Linked DNA regions of Corallococcus sp. EGB. Each later gene encodes a partner of the first gene's protein in a complex. Links are inferred from orthologs where the notes say so. Each region holds a gene or a part of one and is shown in the gene's direction. Other genes may lie near its edges. The genes, in order: uvrA and mfd.

What was found.
Region 2: the proteins of uvrA (region 1) and mfd are in contact, whole or in part, in a crystal structure (PDB 4DFC), measured with the Escherichia coli proteins. The link is inferred for Corallococcus sp. EGB from one-to-one orthologs.

Annotation. Positions count from the first base shown.
Region 1 is NZ_CP079946.1:6,384,767-6,393,888, forward strand. Bases 3,114-6,535 are described here. They hold uvrA (excinuclease ABC subunit UvrA), read left to right. Parts: upstream 3,114-3,461; coding sequence 3,462-6,335; downstream 6,336-6,535. Other genes in these bases: KYK13_RS26260 (MFS transporter), read left to right, coding at 6,358-6,535. Also shown: KYK13_RS26245 (metallophosphoesterase), read right to left, coding at 1-15; KYK13_RS26250 (choice-of-anchor D domain-containing protein), read right to left, coding at 100-3,042; more of KYK13_RS26260, read left to right, coding at 6,536-7,806; KYK13_RS26265 (GAF domain-containing sensor histidine kinase), read right to left, coding at 7,803-9,122. UniProt on the Escherichia coli protein: The UvrABC repair system catalyzes the recognition and processing of DNA lesions. UvrA is an ATPase and a DNA-binding protein. A damage recognition complex composed of 2 UvrA and 2 UvrB subunits scans DNA for abnormalities.
Region 2 is NZ_CP079946.1:1,120,692-1,130,508, reverse strand. The notes cover bases 2,673-6,789. They hold mfd (transcription-repair coupling factor), read left to right. Parts: upstream 2,673-3,004; coding sequence 3,005-6,589; downstream 6,590-6,789. Other genes in these bases: KYK13_RS04610 (DUF2652 domain-containing protein), read left to right, coding at 6,627-6,789; KYK13_RS04620 (Tfp pilus assembly protein FimT/FimU), read left to right, coding at 2,673-2,836. Also shown: KYK13_RS04635 (DUF4114 domain-containing protein), read left to right, coding at 1-349; KYK13_RS04630 (type II secretion system protein), read left to right, coding at 346-858; KYK13_RS04625 (PilW family protein), read left to right, coding at 855-2,144; more of KYK13_RS04620, read left to right, coding at 2,141-2,672; more of KYK13_RS04610, read left to right, coding at 6,790-7,355; argE (acetylornithine deacetylase), read right to left, coding at 7,369-8,511; KYK13_RS04600 (hypothetical protein), read right to left, coding at 8,579-9,817. UniProt on the Escherichia coli protein: Couples transcription and DNA repair by recognizing RNA polymerase (RNAP) stalled at DNA lesions. Mediates ATP-dependent release of RNAP and its truncated transcript from the DNA, and recruitment of nucleotide excision repair machinery to the damaged site.

The DNA of each region.
Region 1 (9,122 bases):
GGAGTCCTGCGACATATCCTTCACTCAAGGCCTCCCGCCCCGCCCTGTCGAGCCATCCGTCCCTGTCTCTTTCCGGTGACGGACGAATGGCCGCCCCGGCTACGGGCAACCCAGCGGATAGGTGACGTCCACCACGGCACCCGGGGCCGGGGCGCGCAGCCGCTCGAAGATGACGGCATTCGCGCGCGCGTCATAGGACCAGCCGGCCGTCACCGGCGCCCCGTCCACCCGGACCCGGATGGCGCCGGGGTCCGAGGGCACCTCCGTCAGGGAGAAGGCGCGGTTGGGCCCGAAGGCGCTCTCCGACAGCTTCTCCAGCGACGCGGCCCAGTTGGGCGTGCAGATGCTGTCCACCACGCCGTTGAGCTTGTGGGCCAGCTCCATGTAGCGGGTGCCGGAGCTGCTGGCCGTGGTGCAGGTCGTCAAATCCTCCGGGCCCACCACGGCGTTGAAGCTCACCTTGGACGGATCATTCCCCTTCAGGGCCAGGAAGTACGTCTCGTAGAAGGACACCGGCTGCGAGCTGAAGTCCTCCTCGTCCGACAGCGCGATGATGGTCAGCTTCGCGTCCTCGCGCAGGAAGCCGCCGTTGCCGTCGTTGGGCTGGGGCGTGCGCGGGTCATCCAGGTTGTAGAGCAAGGGGTCGGACAGCGCGCGGTAGGCCGCGTCCAGGCCCTGCTCGTTCCAGTGGCACACGCCCACGTTCGTGTTGTTGGCGAAGACGGCGGCCGCGTTGGGCGTCTCCGGCGTGATGATGCGCGGGCTGGAGCCGTCCACGGGGAACAGGCGCCCGTTCTCACCGCCCTGCGCGCCGCCGGGGCACTCGGACCAGCCGCCGGGGGACGGATCCAGGCCGGTGGTGGTGACGCCGATGCGGTAGTCCACCTTCGCGGCGGTGGCCGCGGACAGGAAGGCCGCGAAGTTCTCTCCCAGGCTCTGCTGCTCCTCCATCATGGAGCCCGAGTTGTCCACGACGAAGAGCACGTCCACGCGCGCCTCCGCCTGCTGGACGAAGTGGTCCGTCTGATCCGTCTTCACCAGGCCCCGCCCCGTCAGGCCCGCGCTGTAGACGGCGCCGTCCTTCAGCGTGAAGCGCACCGTCGCCGCGTCCTGCCCCTCCTCCGCGGGCGCGTACGTCGCGGTGAGCTTCACCCGCCCGCCCGCCGGAATCGTGGCCGGCAGCGCGCCGGACACCGCGAACTCCTGGCCCGGCTGCTCCACCTTCAGGCCCGTCACCGTCACCGCCCCGGTGCAGTCGTTGTAGGCCATGAACTCGCGGGTGCGCGCGCCGCACGCCAGCCGGCTGATGCCGAAGTCCACCGTGGTGGGCTGCACGGAGAAGCACCCCTGCACGCCCGTGCCCACCAGGTTCACCATCGGGTGGCCCCGGGTGGGGTGGCTCACCCAGCCCTCCGCGAGCCCCTGGAACTCCCCCACGTCCGAAGGCTTGAAGCGCACGAGGAGCGTGGCCTTCTTGCCGGGCGCCAGCACGCTGTTGGCCACCGGGGCCGCGCGGAAGGCGGGGTCGGAGCCGGACGCCAGCTGGAGCGCCGCCAGGAAGCACGCCTCCGTGCCGGTGTTCTTCAGCGTCACCCCCAGCGCCACCTCCGAGCCCACCGGCACCTGGCCGAAGTCCAGCACCGACGGCAGCGCGTACTCGCACGGCGCGAAGACCTTGCCCTCGCCGGACAGCGTCACGCCATCCGTGGCGGTGGAGCCGCGCTGGCTGGAGGTGACGGCCAGCTGTCCCTGGCTCTGGCCATTCGCACCCGCGCGGGGGTTGAAGGTGACGCCCACCTTCAGCGTGCCCCCGGGCGCGATCGGCTGGCTGGAGGGCGCCTGCGCGAGCGTGAAGTAGCCCCCCGCCTGCGTGGTGAGCTGGAGCCCGGTGACGGTGGCCTCGTCGCGGCAGCGGTTGCGCACGGTGACGTCGCGCGTGGCCATCATGCCGAAGGCCACCGCCCCGAAGTTGAGGTGCGCGGGCGTCACCTCCACGCACGACGCGCCGCCCTCGCCCGTCAGCGTCACCTTGGGGCCGGGCGACGTCGTCTGGGGCTTGCGCACGGCCACCTCCACGCGGCCGTCACGCACCCGGCCGGAAGCCGCGGGCGTGAAGGCCACGCGCAGCTCCACCGCCGCGCCCGGCAGGAGCAGGTCGTTGGGGAGCGCGGGCGAGCTCACCACCTTGTACACGCCGGACGGGTCCTCCAGGAGCGACGCGCCCTTGTAGCTGAGCGGCTCGGTGCCCTGGTTGCGCACGGTGATGCGCTCCTCGGCGGTGGCGCCCACCGCCACCCGGCCGAAGTCCACGCGCAGCGGCGTCACCTCCAGCGCGCTGGCCACCCCGGTGCCCGTCAGCCGCACCTCCGCGGGCTCGCAGCCGTCGCACACGGCGACGCGCAGGGCCGCCTCCGCGTTGCCCAGCCGCACCGGGCTGAAGGCCACCGGCACCTTGCGCGTCTCGTGCGGCCCCAGCGTGGACGGCAGCCCCGACCCGGCGGAGAACTCGTCCGCGTCCGGGCCCTCCACGGACAGCACCAGCGGGCTCTCCACGTCGGAGGGGTTGCGCACCGTCACCTCGCGCATCTCCACCAGCCCCAGGTTCACGTTGCCGAAGTCGAGCGACGTCTCCGGCACCTCCACCAGCGCCTTCACGCCGCGCCCGCTGACGGGCACCTGCGTCGCCGCGCCGCCGGAGGCGTCCGTGAAGACCTCCAGCTGCCCCTGCACCGCGCCCTCCACGTCGGGCGTGAAGCGCACTTCAAGCTCGTGCTCCGCGCCGGCCGTCAGCGTGAAGGGTTCGAACGCGGTGATGGTGACGTTGGGCAGCGACGCGCGCGCGCCCTCCACGCGGTACGACGCGCGCCCCTCGTTCGCCAGCCGCAGCGTCATCGTCTTGGTGCGCCCCACCGCCGCGGCGCCGAACTCCAGGAGCTCCGGCCGTGCGGCGAAGCCCGTGCGCGCCTGCTGCGAATGGGGCCGCTCACACCCCGTCCCCGCCGCCACCGCCACCGCCAGCAACAACCATCGGAGTCCACGCATACAGAGTCCCGTCCTTCCTACACACGGCACCGGTGTCCCCCCACACAGCACTGCACGTGGATCCGGCCGGCGTAGAAAGGTGCAACCCTGGTGCCTGGACGCCCCAACGTGGCTCCGTCACGCCGCCAACACGGCAAACGGGCGCCCACGCTGGGGAGCGGCCTTTAACGGGTAAAACCTGAGATTCCACGTTTCGTGGAAGCGACTGCAAAAGCTTCGCAAACGGTGGATGCCACACCGACCTCCTGCCCTCGGGGGTCGTGAGACTTCGCGCAGGGACGAGTGGGGCGCGCAGGACGGCCGCGTGCCCGCCCGGGCCGTGGGATGCGGGCGGGGCCGCCGGGTGTTTTCAGCAGACCTCGCCCGTCGTGCGCCTTTGCGTGCACCGGAACACCCTTTCAGTGATAAAGCGCGCCCCCATGTCCGAGCCCGACGTCATTTCCATCCGCGGTGCCAGGGAGCACAACCTCAAGACCGTCTCCCTGGACATCCCGAAGAAGAAGCTCGTGGTGTTCACCGGCGTGTCGGGCTCTGGGAAGAGCTCGCTCGCGTTCGACACGCTCTACGCGGAGGGCCAGCGCCGCTACGTGGAGAGCCTTTCCTCGTATGCGCGCCAGTTCCTGGGGCAGATGGAGAAGCCCCGCTACGACACGCTGCGCGGCCTGTCCCCCACCATCTCCATCGAGCAGAAGGCGGCCAGCAACAACCCGCGCTCCACGGTGGGCACCGTCACGGAGGTGCACGACTACCTGCGCGTGCTCTACGCCTCCATCGGGGTGCAGCACTGCCCCCAGTGCGGCCGCAAGGTGGGCAAGCAGAGCGCCCAGCAGATCGTCGACGAAATCATGAAGCTGCCGGCGGGCACCAAGCTCCAGGTGCTGGCGCCCATCGTCACGAACCGCAAGGGCGAGCACAAGGACCTGCTGGCCGAGGCCCAGAAGCGCGGCTTCTCCCGCGCGCGCGTGGACGGCAAGGTGCGCGAGCTGGAGGAGCGCATCGAGCTGGACAAGAAGTCCAAGCACGACATCGCGCTCATCATCGACCGGCTGGTGTTGAAGCCGGACCTGCGCACGCGCCTGACGGACTCCGTGGAGACCGCGCTGCGCGAGGGCAAGGGCACGCTGATCATCACGGATGAGAAGGGCACGCTCTCCTCCGACCGCGTGATGAGCGAGCTGAACGCGTGCCCCGCGTGCGGCCTGTCCTTCGGGGACCTCACGCCGGCGTCGTTCTCCTTCAACAACCCGCTGGGCATGTGCACGGACTGCAACGGCCTGGGCACCCGTCCGGAGATGGACCCGGATCTGCTGGTGCCGGACCAGAGCCGCAGCATCCGCGACGGCGCGATTGAACCGTGGGCCAGCGGCATGAACCGCGGCGAGGGCTGGACGGCGGACTTCGTGGAGAGCCTGGCGGCGGCGTTCAAGATCGACCTGGACGTGCCGTACGCGAAGCTGTCCAAGCGGGAGAAGGACGTCCTGATGAACGGCGCGAAGGGCAAGTCCTTCACCGTGCAGTGGGGCGACAACGGCCAGTACGACATGGAGTGGGAGGGCCTGCTCGCCCGCACCATGCGCAACTTCAAGACGACGACGTCGGAGGCGCGCAAGGCGGAGCTGCAGAAGTACTTCAGCGACAAGCCCTGCCCGTCCTGCAAGGGCGAGCGCCTGCGCCCGGAGAGCCGCGCGGTGAAGGTGCACCAGCGCACGCTGGTGGACCTGAGCCGGATGACCATCACGGAGGCGCGGACGTTCCTGACGCAGCTGGGGCTGAGCGCGCAGGAGGAGAAGATCGCCCAGGAGCTGCTCAAGGAGATCCGCAGCCGCCTGTCCTTCCTGGTGGACGTGGGCCTGGGCTACCTCACGCTGGACCGCACCGCGTCCACGCTGTCCGGCGGTGAGAGCCAGCGCATCCGGCTGGCGTCGCAGATGGGCAGCGAATTGACGGGCGTCATCTACATCCTGGACGAGCCCTCCATCGGCCTGCACCAGCGCGACAACGGCAAGCTGCTGGCCACGCTCAAGCGCCTGAGGGATCTGGGCAACTCCGTCATCGTCGTGGAGCACGACGAGGAGACGATGGAGGAGGCGGACTACCTGGTGGACTTCGGTCCCGGCGCGGGCGAGCTGGGCGGACAGGTGGTGGCCCAGGGCACGCCCAAGCAGGTGATGGCGGACGAGCAGAGCCTCACCGGCGCGTACCTCTCCGGGCGCCAGGAGATTGAAGTCCCCGAGTCGCGCCGCCCGGTGAACCCCAAGCATCAGATCTCCATCGTGGGTGCGACGGAGAACAACCTGAAGAACGTGGACGCGGACATCCCGCTGGGCATCTTCACGGCGGTGACGGGCGTGTCCGGCGCGGGCAAGTCCACGCTGATCAACGAAATCCTGTACCCGGCGCTGGCGCGCGCGCTCTACGACAGCCGCGAGCCCATGGGGAAGCACAAGTCCATCAAGGGCCTGGAGCACCTGGACAAGGTCATCGACATCGACCAGCGGCCCATTGGCCGCACACCGCGCAGCAACCCGGCCACGTACACCAAGGTGTTCGACGCCATCCGGGAGGTGTTCGCCATGACGCCGGAGGCCCGCACGTTCGGGTACGGCCCGGGCCGCTTCAGCTTCAACATCAAGGGCGGCCGCTGCGAGGCGTGCGAGGGCGACGGCGTGAAGCTGGTGGAGATGCACTTCCTCGCGGACGTGTACGTCCCCTGCGAGGTCTGCAACGGCAAGCGCTTCAACGAGGCCACGCTGCGCGTGCGCTACAAGGGCAAGAACATCGCGGAGACGCTGGACCTGAGCGTGCGCGAGGCGGTGGACCACTTCAGCGCGCACAAGGACATCCTGCGCGTGCTGACGACGCTCACCGACGTGGGCCTGGGCTACCTGCGGCTGGGCCAGCCCTCCCCCACCCTGTCCGGCGGTGAAGCGCAGCGCATCAAGCTCGCCCGGGAGCTGGCCCGGGTGGCCACCGGCCGCACGCTCTACATCCTGGACGAGCCCACCACGGGCCTGCACTTCGAGGACATCCGCAAGCTGCTCTCCGTGCTCAACCGGCTGGTGGAGGCGGGCAACAGCGTGCTCGTCATCGAGCACAACCTGGACGTCATCAAGAGCGCGGACTGGCTCATCGACCTGGGGCCGGAGGGCGGCTCGGGCGGCGGCAACATCCTGGCCACCGGCACGCCGGAGGACGTGGCGAAGGTGGAGGCCAGCCACACCGGCCGCTACCTCAAGCACGTGCTGGGCAAGTCGCGCCGGGCGCGCATTGGCAAGCGCGTGGACGCGGCCTGAGAGGGCCCGGTAGGGTGGGGGCATGGCCGAGACCTCGACCGCCCCCACCGCCCAGCGCTTCCCGCCCCAGATTCCCTACATCATCGGGAACGAGGCCTGTGAGCGCTTCAGCTTCTACGGGATGCGGAACATCCTCACGGTGTTCTTCATCGACTACCTGCTGCGCACGCACGTGCCGGAGACGGGGGCGCGGGAGGCCCAGGCGAAGAGCCTGATGCACCTGTTCATGGCGGGGGTGTTCTTCTTCCCGCTCATTGGCGGCTACCTGGCGGACCGCTTCTTCGGGAAGTTCCACACCATCTTCGTGCTGAGCCTCGTGTACTGCGGCGGGCACGCGTGCCTGGCGCTCTTCGAGGACAACGCCACGGGCTTCTACACGGGCCTGACGCTCATCGCGATTGGCAGTGGCGGCATCAAGCCGTGCGTGTCCGCGATGGTGGGAGACCAGTTCACGGAGAAGAACAAGCACCTGGTGAAGAAGGTCTTCGCCATCTTCTACTGGACCATCAACTTCGGGTCGTTCTTCGCGTCGCTGTTCGTCCCGCTGCTGATGACGAAGTTCGGCCCGGCGGTGGCCTTTGGCGTGCCGGGCATCCTGATGTTCCTGGCGACGGTCATCTTCTGGGCGGGCCGCAAGCACTACGTGCTGGTGCCGCCCACGGGCCCCAACCCGCACTCGTTCTTCAAGGTGGTGGCCAGCGCGTTCCGCGGAAGGCCCGTGCAGGGCGGCGGCTGGTTGGACCGGGCGAAGGCCGAGCACCCGGCGGACGCGGTGGAGGGCGTGAAGGCGGTGTTCCGGGTGTCCGCGCTGCTGCTGCCCTTCGTGCCCTTCTTCTGGATGCTCTTTGATCAGAAGGCGTCCACGTGGGTGGTGCAGGCGCGGTCCATGGATCCGAACGTGGGCGGCCTGGTGTTCCAGCCCAGCCAGATGCAGTTCATCAACCCCATGCTGGTGATGCTGCTCATCCCCTTCCTGACGGCGGTCGTCTATCCGGCCTTCCAGCGGTGGGGCTGGGAGCTGACGCCGCTCCGGCGCATGCCCATGGGCCTCATCATCGGCGCGGTGTCGTTCGTCATCGCGGGCTTCTTCCAGGTGGCCATGGAGGGCGGCACGACGCTGAACATCGCGTGGCAGCTGCTGCCGTACATCGTGCTGACGGTGGCGGAGATCCTCGTGTCCACCACGGGCCTGGAGTTCGCGTACACGCAGGCCCCGCGGGAGATGAAGGGCACCGTCCAGAGTGTGTGGCTGGTGACGAACACGCTGGCGAACGTGGCGGTGGCCATCGCCGCGGCGCTCAACGTCTTCACGGGCTCCGCGCAGTTCTTCTTCTACGCGGCGCTGGCCGCGGCGGCCGGCGTGGGCATGGCGCTGGTGGCCCGCCGCTACGTGGTGCGGGACTACTACCAGTCGGACGCGCAGGCCCCCCTCGACGCCCGCACCCCCGCGGTGGAGCCCAAGCCGGCTTAGGGCCCCACCTGCATCGTCAGGTCCGCCGGGGGAGACGCATGCGGCCCCCGGCGGGGCAGCTCCACCGTGAAGGTGGCGCCCTGCCCCGCCTCGCTTTCGACCCGGACCGAGCCCCCCAGCCTCTCGACGAGCTGGTTCACGATGTGGAGGCCCAGCCCCAGGCCTCCATAGTGGCGCGACGACACCGCGCGCTCGAAGGCCCGGAAGATGCGCGCGTGCCGCTCCGCCGGGATGCCGATGCCCTGATCCCGGACCGACAGGCGGGCCGTCACGGCGTCCCCCTCCACCCGGACCTCAATGGGCCTTCCTTCGCCGTACTTGATGGCGTTCGAGAGCAGGTTGGTGATGATCTGATCCAACCGCGACCGGTCCCACTCGCCCGGCATCGCCGTGTCGGCGTGGACCTGGAGCCGGGTCCCCGACGTGGCCAGCTCCTGGGTGAAGCGCGCCGCGACGTCCCGGACCAGCGCGGCCAGGTCCACCTCCTCGAACTCGAGCTCGAGCCGGCCGGCGTGGATGCGGGACACGTCCAGCAGCGTGTTGACGAGCTTCGCCATCCGCTTCGCCTGGCGCTCGATGACCTCGAGTGAATGCGTGACGGCCTCCACCGGCGCGGTCCGCAGCGCGCCGGTCCGGCCCAGGCGCAGCAGCCCCTGCACCGACAGCTGGAGCGACGTGACGGGGGTCTTCAGCTCATGGGAGGCAATGGAGAGGAACTCATCCCGGAGGCCAATCGCCAGCTGGGCCTGCTGATAGAGGCGGGCGTTGTCCAGCGCCATCGCCGCGCGGCGGGCCAGCTCCTGCGCGAGGGCCAGGTCCGCTGGACCATACGGGCCGCCGCCCTTCATGCGCGCGAGCGTGAGCGCGCCGAGCGCATGCTCCCGGGCGAGCAGCGGCACGGAGATCCAGGACTGGAACTCGACGACCTCGGACAGGCCCTCTGCGTCCCGGACGCAGCCCAGGGACATGGAGGCGCATCCGTCCGGGCAGAACTCCGCTTCGCCCAGGCGCAGCACCCGTCCCGGGCCATGCTCGGCCTCCAGGTCGGGCAGCGCGCAGTGCATCCGCGAAGGCGCGGTGGCGCGCAGCGCCTCGGAGCGGGCCTCGGTGATGCGCTGGAAGGAGTGCCCTCCGTCCCGGAGATCCACCGCGCACCAGTCAGCGAACCGGTGGACGGTCAGCGCGGCCACGCTGCGCAGCGCGTCCTCGGGGGCGAGCGAGCCGGTGAGCAGCCCGGAGGCCTCCGCCAGGAACGCGGACCGCACCTCCTGCTCCTCGGCCCTGGCGCGCGCCTGCTGCTCACGCTGGAAGGTCTG
Region 2 (9,817 bases), 5.3 Mb from region 1 along the record:
CCAGAAGCTGTGGGGCGGCGTGGCCATGAGCGCGAACAGCATCTACGCCGCGACCGCGGTGGGCACGGCGGCGGACATCTGCAGCCTGGACGCGAACGCGCATGGCGAGGCGTATACGGCCAACCAGTTGAGCGGTGTGTTGGCCGGCGGTGGCCCGGCGGCGCTGGAAGGCCACGCCATCTCCGCGCCGGTGGTCCACGACGAGCACCTCATTGTGCTCACGGCCACGGGTAAGATGAAGGTCACGGGCGATCCGGAGAGTTGGAACAACAAGGCAGGCACGAAGGGATCTTCCCGCTCGCAGATCATGCTCTGGGAGCCGCTGCCCGACGGGAGACTGCCGCAATGAAGCAGCGCGCATCACGGGGTGTCACCCTGCTGGAAGTCATGGCCACCATGGCCGTCATGCTGCTGGGAGTCGCGGCGGCGATGACCGTGGTGAGCCAGACGACCCGCTCGAACCGCCGCACCCTGACCGCGAACCAGGCGCAGCTCATCGCGGAGCGCACGCTGGAGAACATCCTCCAGCGCGGTTGCCAGGGCTCGCCGACCTGCGACACCGTGAGGGACCAGACGTTCAACGTGTGGCAGACGGCGGATGGACTCCTGCGCGACGCGGCGCCCACGGACCCCAAGGTCGTGGCGCGCATGTACACGGTGAACGTCGACGTGGACAATCCACAGGTCCCCGGCACGATGGAGGCAGGCGGCGGCACGGGTGAGCCGTCCCTCACCCGCAACCTCGCCGCGGGCAGCACAGGCACGGTCGTGAATGTGCGCGTGTCCGTGAATTGGAACGAGCCGGGCATCCGCGCGGACCGGCAGATGGTCGTCATGCAGAGTCGGATGGCACCGTGAAACACTCTTCATTCCATGGTCGGGGCTTCACGCTCCTGGAAGTGATGATCGCCAGCGCCCTGGGGGTCATGGTGCTCACCACCGGGCTGGTGGTGGGCGCCCAGATGCAGAAGCGGGCCCTCTTCGAGGAACAGACGATGACCGCGCAGGTCACCGGGCGCGCGGTGAAGGAGATGCTGACGCTGGACATCTCCCGGGCGGGGACGGGCATGGGCAACGCGCCCATCTCCTTCTTCACCGGCGGCGTCGTCGACGAGCGCTCGGCCATCACGGTCTGGCGTCAACCGGACCTGACGACGGGCGTGGGCACGCCCTTCGGCGCGGACCCGACCTTCGCGATGCCGCCCGCGGGCTTCCCGGCTTCGGACGCCATCCAGTTCTACTGGGGTGACACGAACGGGATGATCACCCTGGCGCCGTGCGCCTCGGGGAAGGTCCGCCAGTCCAAGACCGAGTTCTGCGCCAGGCCCAACGCCTCGACGGCCATGGTCACCCCCAGCGGCCCGGCTTCCGCCGTCATGGTCAGCGGGGGCAACCGGCCGGCCTGCCCGGTCAGCATCGTCGGCATTGCGTCCAACGCGGCCGCGAACTCCATCATCACGGTCAACGGAGGGCTCGCGGAATCCCCCAAGTGCGAGGACTTCGGCACCGCCACCAGCATCTGGACGCCCAAGGACCCCTCGGACGTCGTGAACTGGCTGGCGATGCGGCTGAGTGGCGCGGCCTACCGGGTGAACTGGAAGGGTGGCATCCCCACGCTGGAGTACCGCGCGCCGGGCGCCGCGGCCTGGTCCGTGGTGAGCCGCGACGTGGAGCAGATGACCGTGCGCGAGGGCGTCGTGGACTTCGACAAGGACCTCAAGGGCGACCCCACCCGATACTACGCGCTGGAGTGGTACCCCAGCGTCGCCGGTGAAACCAACCACCGCAACCCTGGCGTGCCCCACCCAGCCATCTCCGACTGTGACGAGGCGAAGTACATCCTCAAGGCCTGCATGACGGACGACCTGGACTCCGAGGGGAAAGACCTCCCGAAGCTGACGCTGCTTCCGGCCGCGGACCGGAAGAAGGAAGTCATCAAGCGCCTGCGCCAGCGGGTGCGCGAGCTGGAGGTGACGCTGGTCATCCGCACGCGGCGCATCAACCGGGACGCGGACATGACGGGCACGGATGAGGAGGGCCTGGCGAAGGACGGCTACACGCGCCGGCGCTACACCTTCCGCGTCGCGGCGCGCAACATGACGGTGGGCCTGCAGCGGCCGGTGGACCCGGCGGGTAAACCATGAAGCACACGCGTGGCATGACGTTGTTGGAGATGATGGCCGCCCTGGCGGTGGTGGCCGTGTGCATCACCCTGGCGGTCGCGGGGATGCAGGGGAGCATTGGAGGACAGAAGGAGAACACGGCCACGCGCGAGCTGTGGTCGAGCGCGCTGCGCGCGCGCCAGCTGGCCATCAGCACGAACCAGCCGGTGCGCATCGTGGTGGAGAACAACGTCCTCCAGCCGGACGGCCAGCAGCACACCGTGGCCCGCTGGGAGCGGCTGAAGTGCGGTCCCAACGTCAATACCCCGGATGACTGGGGCACGGGCCAGTGCCCCATTGACACGTGCATGGGCAGGACGTGCCGAACCATGCCCGCGTGCTGCACCGAGACGGGGCCGGACATCATCATCCCGGCCACGATGAACGCCTCGAACATCAACAACCTGTGCTTCCTGCCGGGCTCCGGCCGGCCAGCGTTCAACAGGATGGACTGCATGCGGGGGGTGCTCAACGATCCCGTGGCCGTCACCGCGGCGGCCCCGGCGGACAGCTCCATCCAGTTCCGCTTCACCTCCAACCGCGCCAAGAGCGTGCTCATGGTGGAGCCGCTGACGGGCCTGTCCAACGTGATGGATTGCGACTCGCTGGCGGCCACCACCAGCGACGCCAGCCGCAAGGACACGCGGCTGGCGGCGGCGTGCTCGGTGCCCTGAGCAGGTGAGACCGCGCGCCCGGGGACCTTCCCATGTCCCGGGCGCGCGTGAGCCTCCCCGCCCACCGGCCGTCCCGCTGCGCTCCTGCACACGACAGGAGTCCGCATCCAGCGTTGATTTGGGAGAAGGCGCACCCTAATTAGCCGAGGGCCCCACACGGGCCCCCGAATGGATACCTCCCTCTCCCCGAAGTCCGACGGCACGTCCTGGCCCGGCGGCGCTCCCCCCTCCTCCGGCGATGCCTTCGCCCGACTGCTGGCCTCCCTGCGCGCGGGACACCGCGCGCGGACACAGGGGGTGAAGGGCGCGGCGCGTGGCCACCTGCTCGCCCGCCTGCACCGGGAGCTGCGCGCGCCCCTGGTGTGCGTGGCCGTGGATGAAGAGGCGGCGGACGCGCTCGCGCACGACCTGGCCTTCTTCCTGGGAGGCACCGGCAGCCTGCTGGAGCCTCGCGTGCTGCGCCTGCCCGCGGACGAGGTGCTTCCGTACGACGAGCTGTCACCGGAGCCCGGCCCCATCACAGAGCGGCTGGGCGCGCTGTTCCACCTGGCGCGCGGCACGCCGTTCCCGGCCCTGGTGCTGTCCCTGCGCGCCCTGCACCGCCGCGTGCTGCCGCTGGCGGTGATGGAGGGGCTGGCCCAGCGCGTGGAGGTGGGCCAGGACTTCGACCGCGACTCGCTGGCGCGGAAGCTGGCGCTGATGGGCTACCAGAACAGCCCGCTGGTGGAGGACAAGGGCACCTTCAGCGTGCGCGGCGGCCTGCTGGACGTCTTCAGCCCCCTGTACGAGCGGCCGGTGCGCCTGGAGTTCTTCGGGGACACCATCGAGTCCATCCGCGTCTTCGACCCGGAGACGCAGCGCACGGTGGACGCGCTCAAGGCCGTGGACCTGGTGCCCTCGCGCGAGCTGCTGCTCACCGACGACACGCGCCCTCGCGCCGAGGCCGCTGCCCGCGCGGTGGCGGACCGCATCAACCTGCCCACCATCAAGCTGCGCGAGCGGCTGGACGCGCTGCGCGAAGGGCTGCCCGGCTTCGGGCTGGAGGGCCTGCTGCCCGGCTTCTTCGAGGGCGGGCTGGCCTCCGTGTTCGACTACCTGAACGCCTGGACGAAGGAGCCCGTCGTCTACCTGGACGACCCGGTGGGGCTGGACCGCGCCCAGGAGGAGCTCCAGGCGGAGCTGGCGAAGGGCGTGGAGGAGGCGGACGCGCGCCAGGACCTCACCTATCCACCGGAGCACCACTTCCTCACGCGCGACGGCGTGGCCGCGGGCCTCAAGGCCCTGCGCGTGGTGGAGGGCGGTGGCCTGTCACTCACGCAGTCCGAAGTGCCCGTGGCCTTCACCTTCGGCACGACGCAGGACCTGCGCGAGGCCATCCTCGCGCACCACGGCGAGGAGGGCGCGCTCACCCCGCTGGTGGAGCGGCTCCAGCGCTGGCGCGACACCGGCGTCGCGTGCGCGGTGGCGTGCGGCACGCTGAGCCAGGCGGACCGGCTCAAGCGGCTGCTGCTGGACCGCTCCGTGATGGTGAAGGTGCACACGGAGCCCATGCAGGATCCGGCGAAGCTCTATGAGCCGGCGGTGTGGGCGCACCTGTTCACCGGCGAGGTGAGCCAGGGCTTCATCGACCCTGAAGGCCGGCTGGCGGTGCTCGCGGACGAGGAGATCTTCGGCGTCCGCTCCCGCCGCCGCGTCAAGCGCAGCAAGAAGCTGGATGCGTTCGCCGCGGGCTTCAAGGACCTGAAGGAAGGCGACCTCATCGTCCACACCGACTTCGGCATCGGGCGCTACGCGGGCCTGACGAAGATGGAGGTGCAGGGCGTGCCGGGGGACTTCCTCGTCCTGGAGTACGCGGGGCGGGACAAGATCTACCTGCCGGTGGGCCGCATGCGGCTCATCCAGAAGTTCACCGGCGGAGACCCGGAGAAGGTCCAGCTGGACAAGCTGGGCACGACGAGCTGGGAGAAGACGAAGAAGCGCGTCAAGGAGCAGCTGCTCAAGATGGCGGCGGAGCTGTTGCAGATGGCCGCCGCGCGCAAGGCCCACCCGGGCTACGCGTTCGCCGCGCCGGACCGCTACTTCGCCCAGTTCGAGGCGGACTTCGAGTTCGAGGAGACGCCGGACCAGGCGAAGGCCATCGAGGACGTGCTCGCGGACATGCAGAAGCCGCAGCCCATGGACCGGCTCGTCTGCGGCGACGTGGGCTACGGCAAGACGGAGGTGGCGATGCGCGCCGCCTTCAAGGCCACGCTGGACCGCAAGCAGGTGGCGGTGCTGGTGCCCACCACGGTGCTGGCGCAGCAGCACTTCCACTCGTTCAAGAAGCGCTTCAAGGACTACCCCGTCACGGTGGAGGTGATTTCCGGCATCCGCAAGCCGCCGGAGATCCGCGACATCCTCCGCCGCGCCAAGGAGGGCAAGGTCGACATCGTCATCGGCACGCACAAGCTCCTGGCCGGTGAGGTGGCCTTCAAGGACCTGGGGCTTTTGGTGGTGGACGAGGAGCAGCGCTTCGGCGTGAAGCAGAAGGAGGCGCTCAAGCGGCTGCGCACGCAGGTGGACGTGCTGACGCTGACGGCGACGCCCATCCCCCGCACGCTGCACATGAGCATGTCCGGTGTGCGCGACATGAGCATCATCGCCACGCCGCCGCAGGACCGCCGGGCCATCCGCACCTTCGTGATGAAGTACGACGACGCCGTCATCAAGGAGGCCGTGGAGCGCGAAATCGCGCGCGGTGGACAGGTCTTCTTCGTGCACAACCGCGTGGAGTCCCTGCCGTCCATGGAGCAGGAGCTGAGGAAGCTCCTGCCGAACGTCTCCATTGGCGTGGCGCACGGCCAGATGGGCGAAGGGCAGTTGGAGAAGGTGATGCTCCAGTTCACGGAGCACAAGTTCCAGGTGCTGCTGTGCACCAGCATCATCGAGAGCGGCATCGACATCTCCAGCGCCAACACGATGATCGTCAACCGCGCGGACCAGTTCGGTCTGGCGCAGCTCTACCAGCTGCGTGGCCGCGTGGGCCGCAGCAAGGAGCGCGCGTATGCGTACCTGCTGGTGCCCACCCGCCGTCCGGTGACGAAGGACGCGCAGCGCCGGCTGGAGGTGCTCCAGAACTTCACGGAGCTGGGGGCGGGCTTCTCCATCGCCAGCCACGACCTGGAGATCCGCGGCGCGGGCAACCTCCTGGGCGAGAAGCAGTCCGGCGCCATCGCGGAGATTGGCTTCGACCTGTACGCGCAGCTGATGGAGGAGGCGGTGGCGGAGCTGCAGGGCCAGCCGCCGAAGGTGCACGTGGAGCCGGACATCAACCTGCCCATGCCGGCGCTCATCCCCGACGACTACGTGGCGGACGTGCACCAGCGGCTGGTGTTCTACAAGCGCTTCAGCCAGGCCAGCCACCCGGACGAGGTGACGGACCTGCGCGCGGAGCTGGTGGACCGCTACGGCGAGGCGCCCGACGAGGTGGACGCCCTCTCCGAAGTGACGCTCCTCAAGATCGACATGCGCGAGCTGCGGCTGCGCGCGCTGGAGGCGGGCCCGGGCCGGCTGTCGCTGGCGCTGGGCGGCGACGCGCTGCTGGACGGCGCGAAGGTGGCGGGGCTGGTGCAGCGCTCCAAGGGCTTCTACCGGCTGACGCCGGACATGAAGCTCATCGCGCGCGTGCCTCCGGAGGTGAAGGGACACGCGCTGCTCGCGGAGGCGCACAAGCTGCTGCGCGACGTGGGCACCTGCGCCCTGCCCCGGCACTGACGCACGTCCGGGGACTTCAGGTAGGCTGCGGCGGCTCATGGCCATTGAGAAGGCGCTGTTGCTCATCGCGGACATCGGTGGCTACACCCGCTTCATGCGGCAGCACCGCTTCGGGCTGGCGCACGCGCAGGACACGGTGGCGCGGCTGCTGGAGGCCGTCATCGACGCGTCCGGCCGGTTCAAGCTGGCGAAGCTCGAAGGGGACGCGGCCTTCTTCTACGCCGTGGGCGAGGACGCCGCGCCCGTGGCGAATCAGGTCGCGGCCATCCGCCGGGCCTTCCTGGAGCGCCGGGAGCAGCTCGCGCTGGACCGGATGTGCTCGTGCGACGGGTGCACGCAGGTGGGCGGCCTGACGCTCAAGTTCGTGGCCCACGCCGGCGAGGTGGCCTTCCAGAAGGTGAAGCACCTCACGGAGCTGGCGGGGGTGGACGTCATCCTCGTGCACCGGATGCTGAAGAACGACGTGCCCGTGCGCGAGTACGTCCTGATGACGGACGCGGTGCACCAGCGGCTGGAGCCGGAGCTGCGCCAGCTCAGCCAGGGGCTGGAGCACGACTTCGAGGGCATGGGCCGCACGCCGACCCACTACATCGACCTGGGCGCGCTGGTGACGAGCGTGCCCGCGCCGCGACCCAGCCTGCTGCGCAAGCTGTGGCACAAGCTGACGATGGAGCTGCGCTCGCTGAAGTACGTGCTCGGCTTCCAGGAGGCGTGCCAGGGCTTCCGCAACGTCGAGGTCGTCGACGCTGCTTCAGAGAAGCCCTGAAGCGCGTGGGCCGTCAGCCGCCCGTGCAGAAGCGGGCCACGGCCTGCGTGAGGGCGGCCTCGCAGCGGACCAGGTCCTCCATGGGGACGAACTCGCCCGTCTGGTGCGCGACGCGGATGTCGCCGGGGCCGAACACCACGGCCTCCGCGCCCAGCTCCGTGAGCTGCGGGGCCTCCGTGCCGAAGGACACCGTTTCGGACGCGTTGCCACTGACCTGCTCCAGGAAGCGCACCACGTCCGCGTCGCCGCGCGTGTGGACGCCCCGGTCCATGCGCAGCACCTTGATGCGCGCCTCGTAGGCGGGCTCGTCGCGCGTGAGTTCCTGGCGGATGTGCTCCATCAGCTCGGGGACGCGCTCGGCGGCCTGGCCGGGGATGGGGCGCCATTCCACGGTGAAGCGGCAGGAGCCGGGCAGGACGTTCTTCGCCTTGCCGCCCTGGATGAGGCCCACGTTCACCGTGGTGAAGGGCGGTTGGAAGCCCTCGTCGCGGTCCTCGCGCAGGACGGTGTTCGCCAGCGTCTCCAGCTTCTGGAGGAAGCGGCCGGCGCGGAAGATGGCGGACGCGCCCAGCTCCGGGTACGCGCTGTGGCCTTCCTTGCCCAGCACCTCCACCTCCGCCAGGCAGTAGCCCTTGTTGGCGCGCACGGGGATGAGGCGCGTGGGCTCGCCGACGATGGCGTGCCTCGCGCGGCCCAGGCCCGCCGACACCAGCTTCTTGGCGCCCACGAGGCCCACCTCTTCATCCGCGGTGAGGATGACGAGCAGGGGCGCGTCCAGCTTCGGCAGGTCCTTGCGGGTGGCGGTGTGCAGCGCGCACGCGATGAAGCCCTTGGTGTCACAGGCGCCGCGGCCATAGAGCTTGCCGTCGCGCTCGGTGAGGCGCAGCGCGTCCGTCCAGGCGGCGTCGTAGGGCACGCAGTCGGAGTGGCCCACCAGGGCCAGCGCGGCGCGGTCAGCGTCGCCCTTCCGGGCGATGAGGTTGACCTTCGCCACGCCCGCGTCGTCGGTGTAGTGCTGGCGCTCGGCGGTGAAGCCCGCGGCCTCCAGGCGCGCCTGGGCGTAGTCGATGAGGGGCGCGTTGGGGCGCGAGGACGTGGTGTCCAGCGCCACCAGTTCCGCCAGGGTGGCCCGCAGCGCGGGCAGCGTGTCGCTCATGGGACGGCCTCCAGTCAGGCCACCTCCATGCCACCGCCCGCGCCGCGACGCCAGTGTGGCCGTGCCCTCAGCGTCGCGCGGAGGCCTCTTCGGACGACAGACTCGACGCAGGCTCCTGCGCGGGCGCCGCGTCTGGGTTCCCCAGGCCCTTCTGGATGGCGGGTTCGGACGCCGTCACGTGGCCCACGTAGAAGACCCCGTGGTAACCGTCCGGATTGGTCGAGCCCCAGGTGTGCATGAAGAAGCGGTCTCCGTTGTCCTTGCCCTTCGCTTCCTTCACGCCGCAGTCCAGCTTGCTGGTTTGCGTGTTCGCCGCGCAGATCCACGCGGTGCCGCTGTCGTAGGCCATGTCCAACGCTGCGACGTCGTCGAGCTGGTCCTTCAGCAGGTAGCCCATGGGCTTGTACTGCTTGTCCCACGGCAGCCCTTTCACTGTGCGCGAGTGGATGTTGCCGCTCACCACCAGATGGAAGCGCCGCGGTGTCGCCTTCACCTGCTCGAGCACCGTCTTCGTCAGCGCGTCCTCGCGCGACTGGCCGGCGAGCTTCGGGTGGTCATAGACGAACACCGCCACGTCCAGGCCCTGTGCGCGCAGCTGGCGCAGCTGCTCCAGCATGTTCGCCACGGCTTCGCTGCCTCGGCCGTCCGGATACGGGCTGCGCCAGAACGGGGCTTCCATCAGCTTGAGCCAGTCCACCTCTCCGCCCGGACTCTGGAGGAAGGCGTGGATGCGCTCCTCGTTCTCCACCGGCAGCTCCAGCCCCACCGTCACCGGCATGCCGGCCGTGACGAGCTGGCACACCGACTGCGCGATGAAGCGCGGCACCTCCTGCGTGCCGTGCAGTTCCCCCAGCAGCAGCACCCCGCCCTCCTTCGCCACCTTCTTCAGGCCGAGGATGGACTGGCCGCACTCGGTGAACGTCGCCGCGGCCTTCGCCACCGGCTGCGCCTCGCTCGCCGGCTGCTTCTTCGCCAGCTTGGGCATGATGCCCCAGAACACGCGCCACTCCATGGTCAGGTCGCGCGTGCCCTGCCCCGACTCCATGTAGAAGGCATTCTCTCCCACCGGGAAGGCCAGCCGGTCCCCGTCGTCCTCAGCGCTCAGGCTGAGCCCGTCCCCGCCTCCAAGCGCCCGGGAGACTCCCCAGTCCAACTCCTTGCCAGGCTGCGACAGCGTCTTGTTCACCGACTTGGTGATGCGAGTAATCCAGAGCTTGCTCCGGGTCGGCGTCTCCCGCTTGCCCATGACCATGTAGCGGTGCCAGTAGCCAGCGACCTTCGAGCCACCGAACTCCTGCTTCCACTC